2 regions of the Streptomyces sp. NPDC004658 genome follow, and region 2 is predicted to be linked to the other one. Evidence: predicted binding sites of a transcription regulator. Region 2 holds the regulator's gene; the other holds the start of a gene.
The links. Region 2 encodes HrcA, which represses chaperone genes, less so after heat shock. Its sites were predicted from a motif close to TTNGCACTCNGNNNNNCNGAGTGCNAA; they were not measured.
Positions count from the first base shown of each region.

Region 1: the regulator HrcA is predicted to act here: its motif matches at 8,878-8,904, upstream of groL (chaperonin GroEL).

Region 1 is NZ_JBEXKG010000058.1:23,071-34,067, reverse strand. Features, by position in the region: gene ABZV94_RS20945 (copper homeostasis protein CutC) at 1-633, opposite strand, end outside; gene ABZV94_RS20940 (hypothetical protein) at 716-1,360, shown strand; gene ABZV94_RS20935 (GNAT family N-acetyltransferase) at 1,396-2,487, shown strand; gene ABZV94_RS20930 (DUF4031 domain-containing protein) at 2,469-2,744, opposite strand; gene ABZV94_RS20925 (hypothetical protein) at 2,752-3,135, opposite strand; gene ABZV94_RS20920 (MurR/RpiR family transcriptional regulator) at 3,191-4,096, shown strand; gene murQ (N-acetylmuramic acid 6-phosphate etherase) at 4,165-5,088, shown strand; gene ABZV94_RS20910 (hypothetical protein) at 5,137-5,709, shown strand; gene ABZV94_RS20905 (NADH:flavin oxidoreductase) at 5,738-6,865, opposite strand; gene groL (chaperonin GroEL) at 7,092-8,714, opposite strand; gene ABZV94_RS20895 (cold-shock protein) at 9,013-9,216, opposite strand; gene ABZV94_RS20890 (ubiquitin-like small modifier protein 1) at 9,666-9,941, opposite strand; gene thrC (threonine synthase) at 10,090-10,997, opposite strand, start outside.
Region 2 is NZ_JBEXKG010000033.1:47,813-58,809, reverse strand. Features, by position in the region: gene ABZV94_RS14755 (16S rRNA (uracil(1498)-N(3))-methyltransferase) at 1-590, opposite strand, end outside; gene ABZV94_RS14750 (nitronate monooxygenase) at 587-1,663, opposite strand; gene dnaJ (molecular chaperone DnaJ) at 1,764-2,900, opposite strand; gene hrcA (heat-inducible transcriptional repressor HrcA) at 2,901-3,917, opposite strand; gene ABZV94_RS14735 (MBL fold metallo-hydrolase) at 4,080-4,802, shown strand; gene ABZV94_RS14730 (DUF3097 domain-containing protein) at 4,870-5,685, shown strand; partial or broken gene ABZV94_RS14725 (Uma2 family endonuclease) at 5,663-6,165, opposite strand; gene hemW (radical SAM family heme chaperone HemW) at 6,226-7,458, opposite strand; gene ABZV94_RS14715 (SpoIIE family protein phosphatase) at 7,486-9,306, opposite strand; gene ABZV94_RS14710 (AMP-dependent synthetase/ligase) at 9,494-10,997, opposite strand, start outside.

The DNA.
Region 1 (10,997 bases), on a different contig from region 2:
CCAGCCGTCGGGGCGGGCCGCGCCGCCGATGTGGAACGCCTCGATCCCGCCCGCGCGGAGCCGGGCGACATGGTCGAGGCGCAGTCCGCCGCCGACCATGATCTGCGGCTCGTACCCGGGTTCGCCGTCGTGCGCGGCCTCGGCGAGCAGGGTGGGCAGGCCGTCGTCCACGCCCGCGGCGGAGCCGGCGGTGAGGTAGGTGTCCAGGCCCGGAAGGTCGACGAGCTGCTTGCGCAGGGCGTCCCGGTCGGCGGCCCGGTCGATCGCCCGGTGGAAGGTCCAGCGGCAGCCGTCGAGCGCGTCGACGACCCGTTCCACCGCACCCAGGTCGACACCTCCGTCCATGGCGAGGAAGCCGAGCACGAACTGGTCGGCGCCGGCCTGCCGCAGTTCGTCGGCCACGCCGATCAGCCGGTCCAGGTCACCGGCCGCGAAGCCGTCGGCGAGGCGGAGCATCACGCGCAGGTCGAGGTCGACGGCGGCGCGGATCGCGGCGACGGTGGCGGGCGCGGGGGTGAGCCCGTCGGCCGCCATCTCGGTGACCAGCTCCAGCCGGTCCGCGCCTCCGGCCTGGGCGGCGACCGCGTCCTCGACGTCGAGGGCGATCACCTCCAGGACTGCACGCTTGCTCATGGCACCCCATTCCTCCGCGCTACAGGTCTAGTCCAATTCAAGAGTACGCCTGCCCGGGGCCGCCACCGGACAGAATGGGGCCATGGCCGACCTCGACGCCCTGCGCCTCCGTTTCGCCCGCGCCCTGGAAGCAGCGCGCGGCCCCGGCGGCGGTCCCGACCCCGCCCCCTACGCCGACAACCTGCTCGCCCGCTGGCGGGAACCGCAGCGCCGCTACCACACGGTGGCCCACCTCACCGCCGTGCTCGACCACGTCGACGTGCTGGCGCGGTACGCGGCCGACCCGGACGTGGTCCGTCTGGCCGCCTGGTTCCACGACGCCGTCTACCTCCCCGAGCGGTCGGAGAACGAGGAGCGGTCCGCCCGGCTGGCCGAGCGGGCCCTGTCCGAGGCCGGTGTGCCGGAGGCGAGGACGGCCGAGGTGGCCCGGCTGGTCCGGCTCACCGTCACCCACGACCCCGCCGACGACGACCGCGACGGACAGGTGCTGTGCGACGCCGACCTCGCGATCCTCGCCGCGCCCCCGTCCGCGTACGCCGTCTACACCGCCGAGGTCCGCGAGGAGTACCACTTCGTGCCGGGCGACGCCTTCCGGGAGGGCCGTTCGGCGATCCTGCGCCAACTCCTCGCCCTGCCACGGCTGTACCGCACCCCGTACGGCCAGGAGCACTGGGAGGCCACCGCCCGCTACAACCTCACCTCCGAGCTGGAAATGCTGTCGACCTGAGCGCGCCCCCGCCGTACTGTGCGCGCATGCGGACGATGAGCGGGGATCAGGTGGAGGCAGCCGTCGCGAGCTGCACGGCGGCACTGCGCGGGGCGCTGGACCGGGACTGGGAGGCGGTGAACGCGGCCGGCCTGGAATGGAGTTGCCGCACCACGGCCTTCCACATCGCCGAGGACTTCGCCGCGTACGCGAGCCGCCTCGCCGGACGCGCCCAGGACCGCCTCCCGCTGCGCATCGCCCTGCCCGAGGGCACCGACAACGCCGGTCTGCTCCAGGTGATCGAGGCCACCGGTGCCCTGCTGGCCGCCGCCGTGCGCACCGCCCCGCCCGGCGTCCGCGCCTTCCACCCCGTCCACTTCGGCAGCGCCGACCGCGAGGGCTTCGCGGCGATGGGCGTGGCCGAGGCCCTGCTGCACACCCATGACATCGCCCGGGGCCTCGGCCTGCCCTACGAACCGCCCGCCGACCTCGCCGAATCCGTTCTGACCTGGCTCTTCCCGCACGTCCAGCCCGGCCCCGCGCCCTGGCCGACACTGCTGTGGGCGACTGGCCGCGGCGAGCTGCCCGGCCGCGCCCCGGTCACCGACTGGACCTGGTACAACAACCTCGTCCTCCCGGCCGGACGCGTCACCCTCACCGGCATCCGCCCGGCCGCCGCCCGCGATCTGGCCCTCGGCGGCGACGGCGGCTTCGACTGGCTGGACGACGGCCCCTACGAGGGCACCCGGGAGGCCTGCTCCCATCTGATGAAGGCGTACGAAGCCGGGGTGCACCGACCGGAGTTCGGGGTCTTCGCCCTCGTGCGCACCGAGGACGGCCGGGCGGTGGGCGGCATGGGCTTCCACGGCGCCCCGGACGACGAGCGCCGGGTGGAGATCGGCTACGACCTGGTCGGAAGCGCCCGCGGCCACGGCTACGCGACCGAGGCGCTGCGCGCCCTGACCGAGTGGGCGCTGGCCCGGGACGACGTCGACACGGTCATCGCCACGATCGAACCGGCCAACCTGCCCTCCCAGCGGGTGGTGACCCGGGCGGGCTTCACCCGGGCGACCGTGGAGGAGGAGCGCACCGCCCGGGACGAGCACGACATGGAGACCGGGCTCCGGCTCTACGTGCGCCGGGCCTGACGCCCCTTGCGCCTGCGCAGGCCCGCGGAGCACAGCAGGCGGACCACCTCGCGGCTGCTGACCTGCACCGCGCCGGCCGCCACCGCGTCCGCGTAGCGGTGGGAGGGGACGTCGTAGTGGTCGCTGTCGAAGGCCCGGCGGGGCATGCCCAGTTGCTCGGCGAACAGGTGGAGTTCGTCGTACGAAACGTCGCTGACCAGGTGCGACCACATGCGCCCGTGGCCGGGCCAGGTCGGCGGGTCGATGTAGAGGGTCACCGGCGCCTCATGAGGACGTCGTCCCGCGCAGGGCCGACCCCAGCGAGCCCACCGAGGCGACCTTCACGCCGGCCTTGTGGCACACCCAGTGCGGATCGGGGCCCAGTTCCGGCTCCACGTCCAGCGCGTGCGGGTCGCCGGAGCCGCAGACCGGGCACAGCGGCCAGCGGCCGTACCGCTCCAGCAGCGCGTCCTGCACGTCCTGGGCGACCAGTCCGGCCACGAAGGACGCGCCGTCCGGCCACTGCTCGACCCACCAGCGCCGCTGGGCGATGGAGTCCTCCACCAGCGAGACCACGTCGGCCTCCGCGACCTCGCCCGCGACGAGATCCGCGAGCACGCGGGCGCGGGCGGCATGCAGTGACTGCTCCAGGGGGCTGATGGGGTCCATGCCCCCATTGTGCGCACTCTTGACCGCGACACCGAACCGAAAATATCTTTCAGGTGTGACCCAGGACGTGAAGGAAATTTTCGGCAGCCCGGGTGGATCCCTCGCCGCCAAGGTGCGCACGCTCGCGCCGTCCATGACCCGGTCCATGCAGCGCGTCGCCGAGGCCGTCGCCGGTGACCCGGCCGGCTGCGCCGCCCTCACCGTCACGGGCCTCGCCGAACTCACCGGCACCAGCGAGGCGACGGTCGTCCGCACCGCCCGGCTGCTCGGCTATCCGGGTTACCGCGATCTGCGGCTCGCCCTCGCCGGACTCGCCGCCCAGCAGCAGTCCGGGCGCGCACCCGCGATCACGACGGACATCGCGGTGGACGATCCCATCGCCGACGTCGTCGCCAAGCTCGCCTACGAGGAGCAGCAGACCCTCGCCGACACCGCCGCCGGACTCGACACCGCCCAGCTGGGCGCGGCCGTCACCGCGCTGGCCGCCGCCCGGCGCACCGACGTGTACGGCATAGGGGCGTCCGGGCTCGTCGCCCAGGACCTGACCCAGAAGCTGCTGCGGATAGGGCTCATAGCCCACGCGCACAGCGACCCGCATCTCGCGGTGACCAACGCCGTACAGCTCCGTTCGGGTGACGTGGCCCTCGCGATCACGCACTCCGGGTCGACGGGGGACGTCATCGAGCCGCTCCGGGCGGCCTTCGAGCGCGGGGCGACGACGGTGGCCATCACCGGGCGGCCGAACTCGCCGGTCACGCAGTACGCCGACCTGGTGCTGACGACGTCGACGTCACGGGAGACGGAGCTGCGGCCCGCCGCGATGTCCTCCCGGACGAGTCAGCTGCTGGTGGTGGACTGCCTGTTCGTGGGGGTGGCGCAGCGGACGTACGAGACGGCGGCGCCCGCGCTGGCCGCCTCCTACGAGGCGTTGGCTCATCGGCACCGGAGCGGTTCGCGATAGAGGGTAGGAAGGAGCCGGCAGGAAGGTTCACCACCCCCCATCACCGTCACCGGAGAGAGCCGCCCCCTATGACCTCTCATGACCTGCGCGACCAGCTGGCCTCACTGACCACCGAGGCCTTCCGTCCGGAACTCGCCGAGATCGACCGGTTGCCCACCCTCGACATCGCCCGGCTGATGAACGGCGAGGACGCGGGCGTACCCGCCGCCGTGGCGACGCAGCTGCCGCGGATCGCCGCCGCCGTCGACGCGGTCGCCGCACGCATGGGCCGGGGCGGGCGGCTCGTCTACGCCGGGGCCGGGACCGCCGGCCGGCTGGGCGTGCTGGACGCCTCCGAGTGCCCGCCCACCTTCGGCACCGGGCCCGACCAGGTCGTCGGCCTGATCGCGGGCGGTCCCGCGGCCATGGTCACCTCCGTCGAGGGCGCGGAGGACTCCGAGGAGCTGGCCCGCCGGGACCTGGACGCGCTGAAGCTCACCCCGGACGACACCGTGGTCGGCGTTTCCGCCTCCGGCCGCACCCCGTACGCGGTCGGCGCCGTCGCGCACGCCCGGTCGCTCGGCGCGCTGACCATCGGCCTGGCTTGCAACGAGGGAAGCGCCCTGGCCGCCGCGGCCGAGCACGCCATCGAGGTCGTGGTGGGCCCGGAGCTGCTCACCGGCTCCACCCGGCTGAAGGCGGGCACGGCCCAGAAGCTGGTGCTGAACATGCTCTCGACGATCACGATGATCCGGCTCGGCAAGACGTACGGGAACCTGATGGTCGACGTGCGCGCCTCCAACGACAAGCTCCGGGCCCGCGCCCACCGGATCGTCGCCCTGGCCACGGGCGCGAGCGACGCCGACATCGGCAAGGCCCTCACGGAGACCGGCGGCGAGGTGAAGCACGCGATCCTGACCCTCCTCGCGGGCGTCGACGGCCCGACGGCGTCCCGCCTGCTGGAGGAGTCCGGCGGGCACCTGCGCACGGCGCTGACGCACGCGGCACGCTGACGGGCCGTGCGGTCAGGGCACCATGGAGGGGAGGAGGCACCCACCGACATGAACCACGCCCAGCTCACCGCCCTCGGACGGGCTCTCCGGCTGCTCGGGGAGCACGGGGAGGCCCTGACCGCCGACACGCCGGACGCCCGGCTGCACGAGATCAAGGACGACCTGCGGCGGGCCCTCGACCTGCTGGACGACACCGTCACCACCGCCGCGCCCGCCACCCGCTGCCCCGAGCACCCGCAGGGACCCGTGGACGAGAGCGCGCCCGACCTGTGCCTGCTGTGCGAGACCCGGCGCCGGGCCGCCCGCCGGTCGGAGTTCCAGGGCGGCAGGCCCCGGCCGGGCGAGCCGGCCCGCACCGCACCGTCCCGCTACGGCGTGCGCGGTGACCGGCCGCAGGCGCAGCAGCGGTGGCTGCCGGAGCTGTGGAACGGCCAGGAGTGGCAGCTGTGCGGGACGCCGCGACGGGACCGGCACGAGGCGGAGGCGTATCTCGCCGCCCAGCGGCGCGGGTCCCGGCCCGCCATGGCGTACCGGCTCGTGCACGAGTTCACCGACTACGAGGTGCTGCGGGTGTGGGGGACGCCGGTACGGGTCGACATCGAGCCGATGGGCAACCTCTAGCGGCCGGCGGCCCCCGCGGGAGCCGCGGTCAGCTCAGGGTCTTCAGCGCCGCCGCGTCGTACGGCTTCAGCTCGTCGAACCGGTCGGAGAGCACCTTGGCCGCCCACTCGGGGTCCTGGAGCAGGGCGCGGCCGACGGCCACCAGGTCGAACTCGTCGGCCTCCAGGCGGTCCAGCAGGTTGTCGATGCCCTTGACCGGGGAGCCCTCGCCCTGGAAGGCGTTGATGAAGTCGCCGTCGAGGCCGACCGAGCCGACCGTGATGACGGGCTTGCCGGTGATCTTCTTCGTCCAGCCGGCCAGGTTCAGGTCGGAGCCGTCGAACTCGGGCAGCCAGTAGCGGCGGGTGGAGGCGTGGAAGGCGTCGACGCCTGCCGCCGCGAGCGGGGTCAGGATGGCCTCCAGCTCCTCGGGGGTCTCGGCGAGCCGGGCGGTGTAGTCCTGCTGCTTCCACTGCGAGTAGCGGAAGAGGATGGGGAAGTCCGGCGACACCGCCGCGCGCACGGCGGCCACGATCTCGGCGGAGAACCGGGTGCGGGCCACCGGGTCGCCGCCGTAGGCGTCGGTACGGCGGTTGGTGCCCGCCCACAGGAACTGGTCGAGCAGGTAGCCGTGGGCACCGTGGATCTCCACGCCGTCGAAGCCGATGCGCTCGGCGGCGGCAGCGGCCTCGGCGAACGCGGCGACGACGTCGTCCACGTCCGTCTGCGTCATCGCCTTGCCGGTGGGCTCGGCACCGGCGGTCACCAGGCCGGAGGGGCCGACGGCGGGCGCGTCCGGGAAGGGGGCGTCGCCCTGCTTGCGGACCATGCCGATGTGCCACAGCTGCGGGACGATGGTGCCGCCGGCCGCGTGCACGTCCTCGGCGACCTTCGCCCAGCCCGCCAGCTGCTCCTCGCCGTGGAAGCGCGGGACGCGGTCGCTCTGGCCGGCCGACGGGTGGCCCACGTAGGTGCCCTCGGTGACGATGAGGCCGACGCCGGCGGCGGCCCGGCGGGCGTAGTAGGAGCGCACGTCCTCGCCCGGGACACCGCCCGGGGAGAACATGCGGGTCATGGGCGCCATCACGATCCGGTTCGGCACGGTGAGGCCGTTCAGCGTGATCGGACGGGACAGGACGCGGGCCGCGCGGGAGGCGGGAGGCGTGGTGACGGTCACGTGGGGGGCTCCTCGTGAGTCGACGGGGTGGACCGGCTGGTATGTGCGCACGCATTGTTGCAGCCACTTAAGTAAACACCGTCCACCGGCCCGCGTCCCCGTCCGGCCCGCGACCCCTCGCGTGATACCGGACACCCTCCCGGCACACGCCGAGGGCGGCGCCCCCAGCCGGTGGCTGGGGGCGCCGCCCTCGGTCCGCAGGACAGGCGACCGACCGTCAGGCCGATCAGAAGTCCATGTCACCGCCCGGCATGCCGCCGCCGGCCGGGGCCGCGGCCTTCTCCGGCTTGTCGGCGATGACGGCCTCGGTGGTGAGGAACAGCGCGGCGATGGAGGCGGCGTTCTGCAGCGCGGAACGGGTCACCTTCGCCGGGTCGATGATGCCCTCGGCGACCAGGTCGACGTACTCGCCGGTCGCGGCGTTCAGGCCGTGGCCCGGGGTCAGGTTGCGCACCTTCTCCACCACGACGCCGCCCTCGAGGCCGGCGTTGACGGCGATCTGCTTCAGCGGGGCCTCCAGGGCGATGCGCACGGCGTTGGCGCCGGTCGCCTCGTCACCCTCCAGCTCCAGCTTCTCGAAGACCTGGGAGGCCTGCAGCAGGGCCACGCCACCACCGGCGACGATGCCCTCCTCGACGGCCGCCTTCGCGTTGCGGACGGCGTCCTCGATGCGGTGCTTGCGCTCCTTGAGCTCCACCTCGGTGGCGGCACCGGCCTTGATGACCGCGACACCGCCGGCGAGCTTCGCCAGGCGCTCCTGCAGCTTCTCGCGGTCGTAGTCGGAGTCGCTGTTCTCGATCTCGGCGCGGATCTGGTTGACACGGCCGTTGACCTGCTCGGAGGAGCCGGCACCGTCGACGATGGTGGTCTCGTCCTTGGTGATGACGACCTTGCGGGCGCGGCCCAGGAGGTCCAGGGTCGCGTTCTCCAGCTTGAGGCCGACCTCCTCGGAGATGACCTCGCCGCCCGTGAGGATGGCGATGTCGCCGAGCATGGCCTTGCGGCGGTCACCGAAGCCCGGGGCCTTGACGGCGACGGACTTGAAGGTGCCGCGGATCTTGTTGACGACCAGGGTCGACAGGGCCTCGCCCTCGACGTCCTCGGCGATGATCAGCAGCGGCTTGCCCGACTGCATGACCTTCTCCAGCAGCGGGAGCAGGTCCTTGACCGAGGAGATCTTGGAGTTGGCGATGAGGATGTAGGGGTCCTCCAGCACCGCCTCCATGCGCTCCATGTCGGTCGCGAAGTAGGCGGAGATGTAGCCCTTGTCGAAGCGCATGCCCTCGGTGAGCTCCAGCTCCAGACCGAAGGTGTTGCTCTCCTCGACGGTGATGACGCCTTCCTTGCCGACCTTGTCCATGGCCTCGGCGATCAGCTCGCCGATCTGGGTGTCGGCGGCGGAGATGGACGCGGTGGAGGCGATCTGCTCCTTGGTCTCGACGTCCTTCGCCTGCTCCAGCAGGGCGGCGGAGACGGCCTCGACGGCCTTCTCGATACCGCGCTTCAGAGCCATCGGGTTGGCACCGGCGGCGACGTTGCGCAGGCCCTCCTTGACCAGGGCCTGGGCGAGCACGGTCGCGGTGGTCGTACCGTCACCGGCGACGTCGTCCGTCTTCTTGGCGACTTCCTTGACCAGCTCGGCGCCGATCTTCTCGTACGGGTCCTCGAGCTCGATCTCCTTGGCGATGGAGACACCATCGTTGGTGATCGTGGGGGCGCCCCACTTCTTCTCGAGGACGACGTTGCGGCCCTTGGGGCCCAGCGTCACCTTCACGGCGTCCGCGAGCTGGTTCATGCCGCGCTCGAGGCCGCGCCGCGCCTCCTCGTCGAACGCGATGATCTTGGCCATGTGAAGTGGTCCCTCCAGGACTGGGGGTGATTCCTTCGGACCGCGCCCGCGCCCGCGACGGACGGCTCGCCGGCCTCGTGGTTCCTTGCCCCACCCGGCCCGCGGGCCTCACCGACCCGGTCCTTCGCTGTCACTCTCACCTTCAGAGTGCTAACGCCAATGATTAGCACTCGGCATGGTCGAGTGCAAGCGCCTCGGCGAGTGGGAGGCCCGCGTCAGCCGCACGCGAACAGCGGAACCGGGCACGGCGAAGGGCCCGCACCCTCTGCGAGGTGCGGGCCCTTCGGACAAGAAACGTTCAGGCGGTGACGCGAACCATGTCGGCCTGCGGACCCTTCTGGCCCTGCGAGATCTCGAACTCGACCCGCTGGCCCTCTTCCAGGGTGCGGTAGCCGTCCATCTGAATCGCGCTGTAGTGGACGAAGACGTCCGCACCACCGTCGACCGCGATGAAGCCGTACCCCTTCTCCGCGTTGAACCACTTGACGGTGCCCTGAGCCATGCCTAACTCCCCTATTACTGGCCCTTGCACAGATCCACACTTCGCGGACCCGGGTCAGACCTCACCCCCCAACTGGTCGGGGGCGTGCGCCGGAACGCGTCGACCGCGGCTGAATGTATCTGTCCAACTGCCGTCTGCAACAGGTCAATCGGACGAGAATTCTGGACGCGAGCGGTCCGGAATCTGGTGAGAATTCGCCCGAATTCAGGGCAAGTCGGGCCCCATAAAAGCCACAAAAGCCGCAGAGAACCCGCACACTTTGGCTACTTCTTGTCGGGCGGGCGGCATGAAATCCAGGGCCCGCGACCCGAAGGCCGCGGCCGTGTTCCCCAACTCTACCGCGCTCAATCACACAGAATTGCCCCCTCCGCTTCTCTCACGGAGGGGGCAATCGGATGAACGGTCGGTAACCGAGATTACCGATGGTAATGAGCGCGCGGATCCTCGGCTCAGCCGCCGGCGACGGCCGGGATGATCGAGACGCCGGCGCCGTCGGGGGTCGCCGTGTCCAGGCCCTGCTCGAAGCGGACGTCGTCGTCGTTGACGTACACGTTGACGAACCGGCGCAGCTTGCCCTGGTCGTCCAGCACGCGCGCGGCGATGCCCGTGTGGTTCTTCTCCAGGTCGGCGATGACCTCGCCGAGCGTGGCGCCCTCGGCGGCGACCTCGGCCTGACCGCCGGTGTAGGTGCGCAGGATGGTGGGGATGCGAACGGTCACGCTCATGCGGTGGGACCTCCGGTCGGGTTCACGGGTACGGCGGAGCGGCGCCCCGGGGGCGCGGGGCTGGGATGCGGCTGGGGCTGCCACCGCGTGGGCGCGACCGGCCCCCACCGGCCCGCGGGCCGCGCCCGGTCTCGCGGCGGAGCGCCTGTCATGCGAGGCCGGCCTCTCGGAAGGAGTCCAGGGTCGGGCGGATGGTGGCGGTGAGGCCGGTCCCGGCCACCGCGTCCAGGGTCTTCAGGCCGTCGCCGGTGTTGAGGACCACCGTGGTCTTCGCCGGGTCCAGCACACCCGCCTCCAGCAGCTTGCGGGTGACGCCGACGGTCACGCCGCCGGCGGTCTCCGCGAAGATGCCCTCGGTCCGCGCGAGCAGCTTGATCGCGTCCACGACCTGCTCGTCCGTCACGTCCTCCACGGCACCCCCGGTGCGGCGCGCGATGTCCAGGACGTACGGCCCGTCGGCCGGGTTGCCGATGGCCAGGGACTTGGCGATGGTGTTCGGCTTCTGGGGCCGTACGACGTCGTGTCCGGCCTTGAAGGCGGTGGAGACCGGGGAGCAGCCCTCGGCCTGGGCGCCGAAGATCTTGTACGGCCTGTCCTCGACCAGCCCCAGCTTGATCAGCTCCTGGAGCCCCTTGTCGATCTTCGTGAGCTGGGAGCCGGAGGCGATCGGGACCACGATCTGGTCCGGCAGCCGCCAGCCGAGCTGCTCGCAGATCTCGTACGCCAGGGTCTTGGAGCCCTCCGCGTAGTACGGCCGCAGGTTGACGTTGACGAAGCCCCAGCCCTCGCCGGCCGGGTCGCCGATCAGCTCGGAGCAGAAGCGGTTCACGTCGTCGTAGTTGCCCTCGATGCCGACGAGTTCCCCGCCGTAGACCGCGGCCATGACGACCTTGCCCTGCTCCAGGTCGTGCGGGATGAACACGCAGGAGCGGAAGCCGGCCCGGGCGGCGGCGGCACCGACCGCGCCGGCCAGGTTGCCGGTGGAGGAGCAGGACAGCGTGGTGAAGCCGAAGGCGCGGGCGGCCTCCAGGGCCTGGGCCACGACCCGGTCCTTGA
Region 2 (10,997 bases):
ACGATCTCGCCCTCGGTGGGCAGTGCGGCGGTGGCCAGGGGCTCGCTGACATGGTCGAAGTCGGAGTGGAGCACGGCGGCGAAGTCCGCCGCGGCCAGCAGTGCGGCGACCTGCTTGGTCGTCGCCGGCTCCGCCACCTCGGGGAACCGCAGGCGACGGGACTGCTTGCCGGCCTCCCGCGCGGTGGCACGCCACTTGGCGAGCGCCTTCAGCCCCCGCTCGCCCTTCCACTGGGTGATGCACCGGGCGGCCTGCCAGGGCACGATCGCGTCGACGCCGGTCTCCGTCATCGTCTCCACGGCCAGCTCGCCGCGGTCGCCCTTGGGCAGGGCCTGGACGACGGTGATGCGCGGGCTGGGCTCGGGTTCCACCGGGAACTCGACGGGCTCGACCACCAGGTGGTCCTTCCCCGACACGCTGACGACGGCCCCGGCCGCGCCCCGGCCCCTGCCGTCGGTGAGCACCACGTGCTCGCCCGGCTGCAACCGCCGTACGGAGACCGCGTGCCGTCCCTCGGGGCCCTGGACGTCGACGACCGAGCCGGGGCCCACGCCCTCCAGCGAGTCGACGACGAACACCGGCGCGGTCATCGGGGACCGCCCTGGGCCGACAACGCTGTCCGGGCCTCGGCGAGTTCGGCCGCCAGCACCTCCACCAGCCGGCCCGCGGGCAGCTCCCGGGCCATCCGGTGGCCCTGCCCGGCCCACATGGCCATGCCCTGCGCGTCCTCGGCCTTGGTGGCGGCCTTGCGCAGGGGCGCGGTGAGGTGGTTGACCTCGGGGTAGGCGGCGGGGGCGTACGGGCCGTGCTCGCGCAGGAAGCGGTTGACCAGCGCACGGGCCGGGCGGCCGGTGAAGGCGCGGGTCAGCTCGGTGCGCGGGAACAGCGGGTCGGTCAGCGCCCGCTTGTGCAGGGGGTGCGCACCGGACTCGTGGGTGGCGACGAACGCGGTGCCCAGCTGGGCGGCGCTCGCGCCCGCCGCGAGGACGGCGGCGATCTGGCCGCCGCGCATGATGCCGCCGGCGGCGACGATCGGGAGGCGCACGGCCTCGCGGACCTGCGCGACCAGCGACAGCAGGCCGATGCCGGCGCCGTCGTTCTCCGGGAGGTCCCGGTGGGTGCCCTGATGTCCGCCGGCCTCCACGCCCTGCGCGATCACCGCGTCGGCCCCGGCCCGCTCGACCGCGCGGGCCTCCTCGGCGGTGGTGGCGGTGACCAGGGTGAAGGTGCCGGCGCGGCGGAGCCTGTCGAACACCTCGCGGCGCGGCACGCCGAAGTGGAAGGAGACCACCGGTACCGGGTCGTCGAGCAGGACGGCGAGCTTGGCGTCGTAGCCGTCGTCCCGGCCGCTGTCCGGGTCACCCAGCTCGGTCTCGTACCAGGCGGCCTCGCCGGCCAGCTGGTGCGCGTAGACCTCGACGGCCCCGGACTCGGCGTGCTCGGGCTGGGGCATGAACAGGTTCACGCCGAAGGGGCGGCTGGTGAGCCCGCGCAGCTGCTTGATCTCCTGGTACATGCCGTCGGCGGTCTTGTACCCGGCGGCGAGGAACCCGAGGCCACCGGCCTCGGAGACGGCGGCGGCGAGCTGCGGGACGGAGACACCGCCCGCCATGGGGGCCTGCACGATCGGGTGGGGGAAGAGATCGGTCAGCGCGGAGGACATGACCGCATGGTGTCACGTCCTCCGTACAAGTCCGAATCCGGGCATCCCCCGGCATAGGCCCGTGGCATACGGGGTGCCGAGGCGCCCCGTACGTCACCGCTCAGCGCCCGTTGAACGCGTCCTTCAACCGTGAGAACAGCCCCTGCTGACCGGGCTGGAACTGGCCCTGCGGCCGTTCCTCGCCGCGCAGCTTGGCCAGCTCGCGCAGCAGCCGCTCCTGCTCCGGGTCCAGCTTGGTCGGCGTGGTCACCTCGACGTGCACGACCAGGTCGCCCCGGCCGCCGCCGCGCAGATGCGTCACGCCCCGGCCGTGCAGCGGGATCGACTGGCCGGACTGGGTGCCGGGCCGGATGTCGACCTCCTCCAGGCCGTCCAGCGTCTCCAGCGGCACCTTCGTGCCGAGGGCCGCCGCCGTCATCGGGATCGTGACCGTGCAGTGCAGGTCGTCGCCGCGCCGCTGGAACGTCGGGTGCGGCAGCTCGTGGATCTCGACGTACAGGTCGCCCGCCGGGCCGCCGCCGGGGCCGACCTCGCCCTCACCGGCGAGCTGGATCCGCGTGCCGTTGTCGACACCGGCCGGGATCTTCACGGTCAGCGTCCGCCGCGAGCGCACCCGGCCGTCGCCGGCGCACTCCGGGCACGGGGTCGGGACGACCGTGCCGAAGCCCTGGCACTGCGGGCACGGGCGGGAGGTCATGACCTGGCCCAGGAAGGACCGGGTGACCTGGGAGACCTCACCCCGGCCGCGGCACATGTCACACGTCTGGGCGGACGTGCCGGGCGCCGCGCCCTCGCCGTTGCAGGTGTTGCAGACGACGGCGGTGTCGACCTGGATGTCCTTGGTGGTCCCGAAGGCCGCCTCGTCCAGCTCGACCTCGATCCGGATCATCGCGTCCTGGCCGCGGCGGGTGCGCGAGCGCGGCCCGCGCTGCGACGCCGTACCGAAGAACGCGTCCATGATGTCGGAGAAGTTGCCGAAGCCGCCGGCCCCGAAGCCGCCCGCGCCCGCGCCGCCCGACTGGGACAGCGGGTCGCCGCCGAGGTCGTAGACCTGCTTCTTCTGCGGGTCCGACAGCACCTCGTAAGCGGCGTTGATCTCCTTGAACCGCTCCTGGGTCTTCGGGTCCGGGTTGACGTCCGGGTGCAGCTCGCGCGCGAGCCGGCGGAACGCCTTCTTGATCTCATCCTGCGACGCGTCGCGGCGCACGCCGAGAACGGCGTAGTAGTCCGTGGCCACTTACGACTCCGCCAGGATCTGTCCGACGTACCGTGCCACTGCGCGTACCGCTCCCATCGTTCCCGGGTAGTCCATGCGGGTCGGTCCGACCACGCCGAGCTTGGCAACCGCCTCGCCGCCCGAACCGTAGCCGACCGACACGACGGAGGTGGAGTTGAGTCCTTCGTGGGCGTTCTCGTGGCCGATGCGCACGGTCACGCCCGGGTCCTTGGCCTCGCCGAGGAGCTTGAGGAGCACGACCTGCTCCTCCAGGGCCTCCAGGACGGGCCGGATCGTGAGGGGGAAGTCATGCCCGAAGCGGGTCAGATTGGCGGTGCCGCCGATCATCAACCGCTCCTCGTTCTCCTCCACGAGTGTCTCCAGAAGAGTGGAGAGCACCGTGGAGACCGTACCGCGGTCCTCCGGCTCGAACGCCTCCGGGAGGTCCTCGACCAGCTTCGGCACGTCCGTGAACCGGCGGCCGGCGACCCGGCTGTTCAGCCGCGCCCGCAGATCCGCCAGGGACGCCTCGCCGAACGGCGCCGGGCAGTCGACCATCCGCTGCTCGACCCGGCCGGTGTCCGTGATCAGCACGAGCATCACGCGCGCGGGAGCCAGCGAGAGCAGCTCCACGTGCCGGACCGTGGACCGGGTCAGGGACGGGTACTGCACGACGGCGACCTGCCGGGTGAGCTGGGCGAGCAGCCGCACGGTCCGGGCCACGACGTCGTCGAGGTCGACGGCGCCCTCCAGGAAGTTCTGGATGGCCCGGCGCTCCGGCGCGGTCATCGGCTTCACGCCCGCCAGCTTGTCCACGAACAGCCGGTAGCCCTTGTCGGTGGGGATCCGCCCCGCACTGGTGTGCGGCTGGGCGATGTACCCCTCCTCCTCCAGGGCCGCCATGTCGTTGCGGACGGTCGCCGGGGAGACGCCGAGGTTGTGCCGCTCCGTGAGCGCCTTGGAACCGACCGGCTCCTCGGTGCCCACGTAGTCCTGGACGATGGCGCGCAGTACCTGAAGCCTGCGTTCACTCAGCATTCGCGCGCACCTCCAGCACGTCGTCCCCTCGTCCCTCCGGGTCGTCCGCCTGGCACTCTTCCCTCGCGAGTGCCAGCGTTCCCCGGCCCAGTGTACGGCTGCCGGGTACACCCAGGGCAAGGTCGGGCCGCCGTACCGGCTCGTACCGCTAGCGTCGCGGGTATGACCGTGACTTGGGAAGAGCTGGGGTGGGAGCGGCTGACCGCCGGGGTGGGCCGGTGCCGGCTCCCGGGCTGGGACTGCACGGTGGGGCTGGTCCTGGGCGAGGGTACGGCACTGCTCGTGGACGCCGGTTCGAGCCTCGCGGAGGGCGCCCGGCTGCGCGCCGGGGCCGAGCGGCTGGCGGGCGGCCGTGTGACCCATCTCGCGCTCACCCATCCCCACTTCGACCACGTCTTCGGCGCCGCCGTGTTCGCGGGGGCGGAGGTGTACGGGGCGGTGGGCCTGGACGCGGTGTTCGCGTACGAGCGGGCGGACCTGCGGCTGGACGCGATCCGCAACGGGCTGCCGGTGGCCGACGCCGACGAGGCGGTGGACGCGCTGGTCCCGCCCCGGCACGCGGTCTCCGGCGAGTGGACGCTCGACCTCGGCGGCGGCCGCCAGGCGCTGCTGGCCAACGTGGGCCCCGGCCACACCGCGCACGACCTGGCCGTGCTGGTCCCGGGCGACCCGGAGGTGGTGTTCTGCGGCGACCTGGTGGAGGAGTCCGGCGAACCCCAGGCCGGCCCGGACGCGGTCCCGTCCCGCTGGCCGGACGCGCTGGACCGGCTGCTGGCGCTCGGCGGCCGGGACGCGCTGTACGTGCCCGGTCACGGGGCGGTCGTGGACGCGGGGTTCGTCCGCCGCCAACGGGACGCCCTGGCAACGCGGTTCGGCGTGATCTGAGCGGCTCTTCTCCGGGGTTCCGGCGTGTCGTACGCCTCGCCGCGCGGCTTCTCCTATCGTCATCCGAATGCGCCAGTACTCCGCCGACCTGACCCCACCGTGGAAGAAGCCCAAGCCCGTACCGGAGGTCCCGGCCGAGCCGGGTCTGGTGGTGGAGGAGCCCGGCACCGGGTTCTGCGGCGCGGTGATCCGCTGCGAGGCGGGCACGGTGACCCTGGAGGACCGCTTCGGCAAGCACCGGGTGTTCCCGCTGGAGCCGCGCGGCTTCCTGCTGGAGGGCCGGGTGGTGACGCTCGTCCGCCCCGCCTCCTCGACCCCGGCACGTCCCACCCGCACGGCGTCCGGCTCGGTCGCCGTCCCCCAGGCACGCGCGCGCGTGGCCCGCGCCGGCCGCATCTACGTGGAGGGCCGGCACGACGCCGAGCTGGTCGAGAAGGTGTGGGGCGACGACCTGCGGATCGAGGGCGTGGTCGTGGAGTACCTGGAGGGCGTGGACGACCTCCCGTCGATCGTGGAGTCCTTCGCCCCGGGCCCGGACGCGCGCCTGGGCGTCCTGGTGGACCACCTGGTGCCGGGGACGAAGGAGTGGCGGATCGCGCAGTCGGTGACGAGCGAGCACGCGCTGGTCGTCGGCCACCCGTTCATCGACATCTGGCAGGCGGTGAAGCCGGCGTCGCTGGGCATCGAGGCGTGGCCGGCGGTGCCGAAGGGGCAGGACTGGAAGACGGGGGTGTGCCGGGCGCTGGGCTGGCCGGCGGAGAACACCGGGGCGGTGTGGCAGGCGATCCTGAAGCGGGTGGGCTCCTACAAGGACCTGGAGCCGGAGCTGCTGGGCAGGGTGGAGGAGCTGATCGACTTCGTCACGGGTAGCGGTGGGGCCTGACGTCGGGGAACGTTCCGAACTCGGTGGTGTCCAGTTCGACCCCGAGAACCTCCAGGGGCACCGGATCGCCGAACTTGACGATCTCCTGGCTGAGGTAGTCGGCGTCCTCCCCCTGGCCCGCCGGCTTCGTCAGCAGAACGCACTGGGCCATGATCGGGTCGACGACGAGGTAGGCAGGGATCTTCCCCGCCGCGTAGATCGAGCGCTTGACCACGTAATCCTGGTGGACGCGCTGTACTTCGAGACGACCTCCAGCACCATCGTGATCAGCCGACTGGGCAACAGCCGCCCCGAACCCGGCAGGACGTCGGGCGAGATGACCACCAGGTCCGGCACCGGCTCGCTCGACTCACCGGCGATGTCGACGTCCTGGGTCTGAAGGGGGTACCACCGCTCAAGGGGCATCTGCCGCTGTGTGTGCAGCTCGTCCACAGCGGTCATCTCCGTGGCCTCCACATCCGCCGCGTCCCACGGCGGCAGCCCACGAACCAGGTTAGGGACCGAACCGGCGTTCCGGGGGGATCCACCCGCCGGGGTTGATCAGTCCACCAGGTCCCGCACCACCGCGTCCGCCAGCAGCCGCCCGCGCAGGGTCAGCGCGGCCCGCCCCTCCTCGTACGGCCCCTCCTGGAGGAGCCCGTCCGCCAGCGCGCGCCGGGACGCCGCGAGCCCCTCCTCCTTCAGCAGGGACAGCGGGACCCCCTCCCGCAGCCGCAGCTCCAGCAGGATGCGTTCCACGCGCCGGTCCTCCTCGGACAGCAGCTCACGCCCGGCACCCGGCGAACGCCCCGCCGCGAGGGCCGCCGCGTACGCGCCCGGGTGTTTCACGTTCCACCAGCGGACCCCGCCCACGTGCGAATGGGCGCCGGGGCCCGCGCCCCACCAGTCCGCGCCCCGCCAGTACAGCTCGTTGTGCAGGCAGCGGCCCGCCCCGGAGGTGGCCCAGTTGGAGACCTCGTACCAGTCGAAGCCCGCCGCGCTCAGGGTCTCCTCGGCGATCAGGTACCGGTCGGCGTGGACGTCGTCGTCGGTCATCGGGATCTCGCCCCGGCGGATGCGGCGGGCGAGCTGGGTGCCCTCCTCCACGATGAGCGCGTAGGCGCTGATGTGGTCCGGTCCGGCGCCCAGGGCGGCCTCCAGGGACGCCCGCCAGTCGTCGTCGCTCTCCCCCGGCGTGCCGTAGATCAGGTCGAGGTTGACGTGCTCGAAGCCCGCCGCCCGCGCCTCCGCGACGCAGCGCTCGGGGCGGCCGGGGGTGTGGGTGCGGTCGAGGACCTTCAGCACGTGCTGCCTGGCGCTCTGCATGCCGAAGGAGATCCGGTTGAAGCCGCCCTCGCGGAGGGTGGCGAGGTAGGCGGGGTCGACGGACTCCGGGTTCGCCTCCGTGGTGATCTCCGCGTCCGGTGCCAGCCCGAACTCGTCCCGGATCGCCGCGAGCATCCGTACGAGGTCGTCGGCGGCCAGCAGCGTCGGCGTACCGCCGCCGACGAACACCGTGCGGACCTCGCGCGGGTCGTCGCCCAGCACCTTCCGGGCCAGGCGGACCTCGTCGGTCAGCGTGTCCGCGTAGTTGTCCCGGGAGGCCAGCACCCCGCCCGTGCCGCGCAGCTCGGTCGCGGTGTAGGTGTTGAAGTCGCAGTAGCCGCAGCGGGTCGCGCAGTACGGGACGTGCAGGTAGAAACCGAGCGGGCGGGCGGCGGCCCCGGTGAGCGCCTGCGCGGGCAGCGCGCCGTCGGCGGGGACGGGCTCGCCGTCGGGGAGTGCGGAAGGCATGCCTTCCATTGTCCAGCACCGCGGGCGTTACTCCGCCTGGAGCACCAGCAGGGCCAGGTCGTCCTCCGGCAGGCCGCCGCCGAAGTCGTGGACCAGGCGGCGGATCCTTTCAGCGATCCGCTCGGCTCCGAGCCCTGCGCAGCCGGACAGGGCGCGGGCGAGGCCGTCGCCGTCGTCGAACTGCCGGGTGCCGGAGCGCCGCTCGGTCACGCCGTCGGTGACGCAGAGCAGGCTGTCGCCCGGGCGCAGGTCGAGGGTCTCGCTGGTGTAGGTCTCGTCCTCGACCACGCCGAGGAGGGTCTGCGGACGGGCGGCGGTGCGCACGGTGCCGTCGGGGCTGAGGACGAGCGGCAGGGGGTGCCCGGCGGAGGCGAGGGTGCAGCGGACCCCGCCGTCGTACGGCGTCAGCTCGCCGTACAGGAGGGACAGGAAGCGGGTCTGCGGGCCCTCCCCGGTGGCCAGGGGCCGCCCGCCGACGGCGACCAGGGCGCGGGCGGCGGCGTCGGCGGCCTCGGTGGCGTCGTCCAGGAGGAGCTGGTTGAGGCGGTCCAGGACGTCGGCGACCCGGTAGCCCTCGCGGGCCAGCAGGCGCAGCCAGGGGCGGGCGAGGCCGATCACCACGGCGGCCTCCGGGCCCTTGCCCTGGACGTCGCCGACGGCGAAGCACCAGCGGCCGTCGCCCGCCGGGAACAGGTCGTAGAAGTCGCCGCTGGGACCGCCCTTGTCGCAGGGCTCGTAGACGAGCGCGCTGCGCACGCCGGGGATCTCGGCGACGGCGCCGGGCAGCAGGCCGCGCTGGAGGACGGCGCTGATGGTGGCCTGGCGGGCGTACTGCCGTGCCGCGCCGATGGCCAGGGCGACCCTGCGGCTGAGGTCCTCCACCAGCCCGGTCACCTCGTCCGGGAAGCCCGTCAGCCCGCACCGGCCGATGACCAGCGTGCCGAGCGGCCGGCCGCCCGCGATGAGCCGGTACGACAGCGCCGTCCCGTGGGTGCCCTGCGGGCCCAGCGCGTGGCCGGGCCAGGGGTAGGGCTCGGGACCGGAGCGCAGCCCGCCCGGCGGGCACGGCGGCTCCTTCTCCAGGGCGCACCGCAGCTCCTCGATGCGGGCCTCGCTGGCGTGCCAGACCCGGGCGGGCCCGCCGGCGGCGCCGCCGCGGAGGGTCGCCTCGTCCTCCAGCCAGACCGCGCACCAGTCCGCGAGCCGGGGCACGATCAGCTGGCCGGTGAGCGCGGCGACCAGGTTCTCGTCCAGTTGGCCGGCGAGCAGGTCGGAGGCCTCGGCGAGGAAGGACAGGGCGCCGCGGCCGAGCCAGTCCCGGTCGCCCTCGGCGCGATGCGGCTGCGGGGCGAGGTCCTCGGCGACCTCCAGGGCCGGGTCGGGGCCGGGTCCGTCCAGGGCCTCGCTGCCGCCCGGGGGCAGCCGCGCCCAGACGGTCTTGGCACCGGTGCGGTACGTGACGCCCCAGGACTCGGCGAGGGTGGCGACGAGACGCAGGCCGCGCCCGTACTCGGGGGTGTCGTACGGCGCCTCGCCGCTCGTGGCGTCCCGCGGGGCACGGGACGGGTGCTGGTCGCGCACCTCGACGACGAGCGCGCCGGTGTCCTCCAGCCGCCACTCGACGTGCACCTCGGTGCCGGCGTGCACGACGGCGTTGGTGACCAGCTCGCTGACGACGGCCATGGCGTCGTCGGCGAGCCGCGCGCAGACCCCGGGCATCCCGTCCAGCGCGGCCCGCACGAGCGCGCGGGCCGAGCCCGGGGCGAGGGGACTCCCGGGCAGCGTGGCCCGCCCCGTCGTCTCACCGGGCTGGACGCCGCTCTCCCGCTGCGTGGGTATGGCCGCCATATCCATGCGGTCAGGGTGACAGACGGAGGGCACCTATAAGCACTGAGTCACGGAAGTGACCAGAAGACGGAACGTTTCGGGCGTGGGTGAGCAGGAACGGGGCGGGGGCCGCGCCACCCTGCGGCTCCGCCGCGGGAGCGCGACCGACCACGGCGCACGCGCAGCCGCCGGCGGTCCCGGCCCCGCTCTACGCCTCCTTCGTCCCCGCGTACATCTCCTCGATGAGGTGCTTGTACTCCCGCTCCACCACCGGCCGCTTCAGCTTCAGGCTCGGCGTGATCTCCCCGTGCTCCACATCGAGGTCCCGCGGCAGCAGCCGGAACTTCTTGATGGTCTGCCAGCGCTGGAGCCCGGCGTTGAGCTGCCGCACGTACCCGTCGACCATCTCCACCGTCTGCGGCGCGGCGACGATCTCGGCGTACGACTTCCCCTCCAGCCCGTTCTCCTTCGCCCACTCCTGGATCGCGATCTCGTCCAGGGCGATGAGGGCGGTGCAGTAGTTCCGGTCGGCGCCGTGCACCAGGATGTTGGAGACGTACGGGCACACCGCCTTGAACTGCCCCTCGACCTCGGCCGGGGCGACGTACTTGCCGCCGGACGTCTTGATGAGGTCCTTCTTGCGGTCGGTGATGCGCAGGTAGCCGTCGGGCGACAGCTCGCCGATGTCCCCGGTGTGGAACCAGCCGTCGGACTCCAGCACCTCGGCGGTCTTCTCGGGCAGCTTGTGGTAGCCCTCCATGATGCCGGGGCCGCGCAGCAGGATCTCGCCGTCGTCGGCGATGCGGACCTCGGTGCCGGGCAGCGGCTTGCCGACCGTGCCGGTGCGGTAGGCCTCACCGGGGTTGACGAAGGAGGCCGCGGAGGTCTCGGTGAGGCCGTAGCCCTCCAGGATGTGGATGCCGGCTCCGGCGAAGAAGTAGCCGATCTCCGGGGAGAGCGCGGAGGCACCGGAGACGCAGGCGCGCAGCCGGCCGCCGAAGGCCTCCCGGAGCTTGCCGTAGACGAGGGTGTCGGCGACCTTGTGCCTGCTGGCGAGCCCGAACGGCACGGAGGCGGTGCCGGTGCGCCGGAAGTTGTCCTGGCTGGCCTTGGCGTACTCGCGGGCGACCTCGGCGGCCCACTGGAAGATCTTGTACTTGGCCGCGCCGCCCTCGCGGGCCTTGGCCGCGACGCCGTTGTAGACCTTCTCGAAGATGCGCGGTACGGCCGCCATGTACGTCGGCTGCACCACCGGCAGATTCTCGATGATCTTGTCCACGCGGCCGTCCACGGCGGTGACGTGCCCGACCTCGATCTGTCCGGAGGTGAGCACCTTGCCGAAGACGTGCGCCAGCGGCAGCCACAGGTACTGCACGTCGTCCATGGTCACCAGGCCGGTCGCGGCGATGGCCTTCGCCATGTAGGCCCAGTTGTCGTGCGGCAGCCGCACACCCTTGGGGCGTCCGGTGGTGCCGGAGGTGTAGATGAGGGTGGCGAGCTGGTCCTTGGTGATCGCGTCGACCCGCTCCTTGATCAGCTGCGGGTGCTGCTCCAGGTAGGCGGTGCCGCGCCGCTCCAGCTCGGCCAGGGTGATCACCCAGTCGTCCGTCTCGACGCCGGCCGGGTCGATGACGACGACCTTGGTCAGATCCGGCAGCTCCGCGCGCTTCTCGACGGCCTTGGCGAGCTGGGCCGCGTCCTCGGCGATCAGC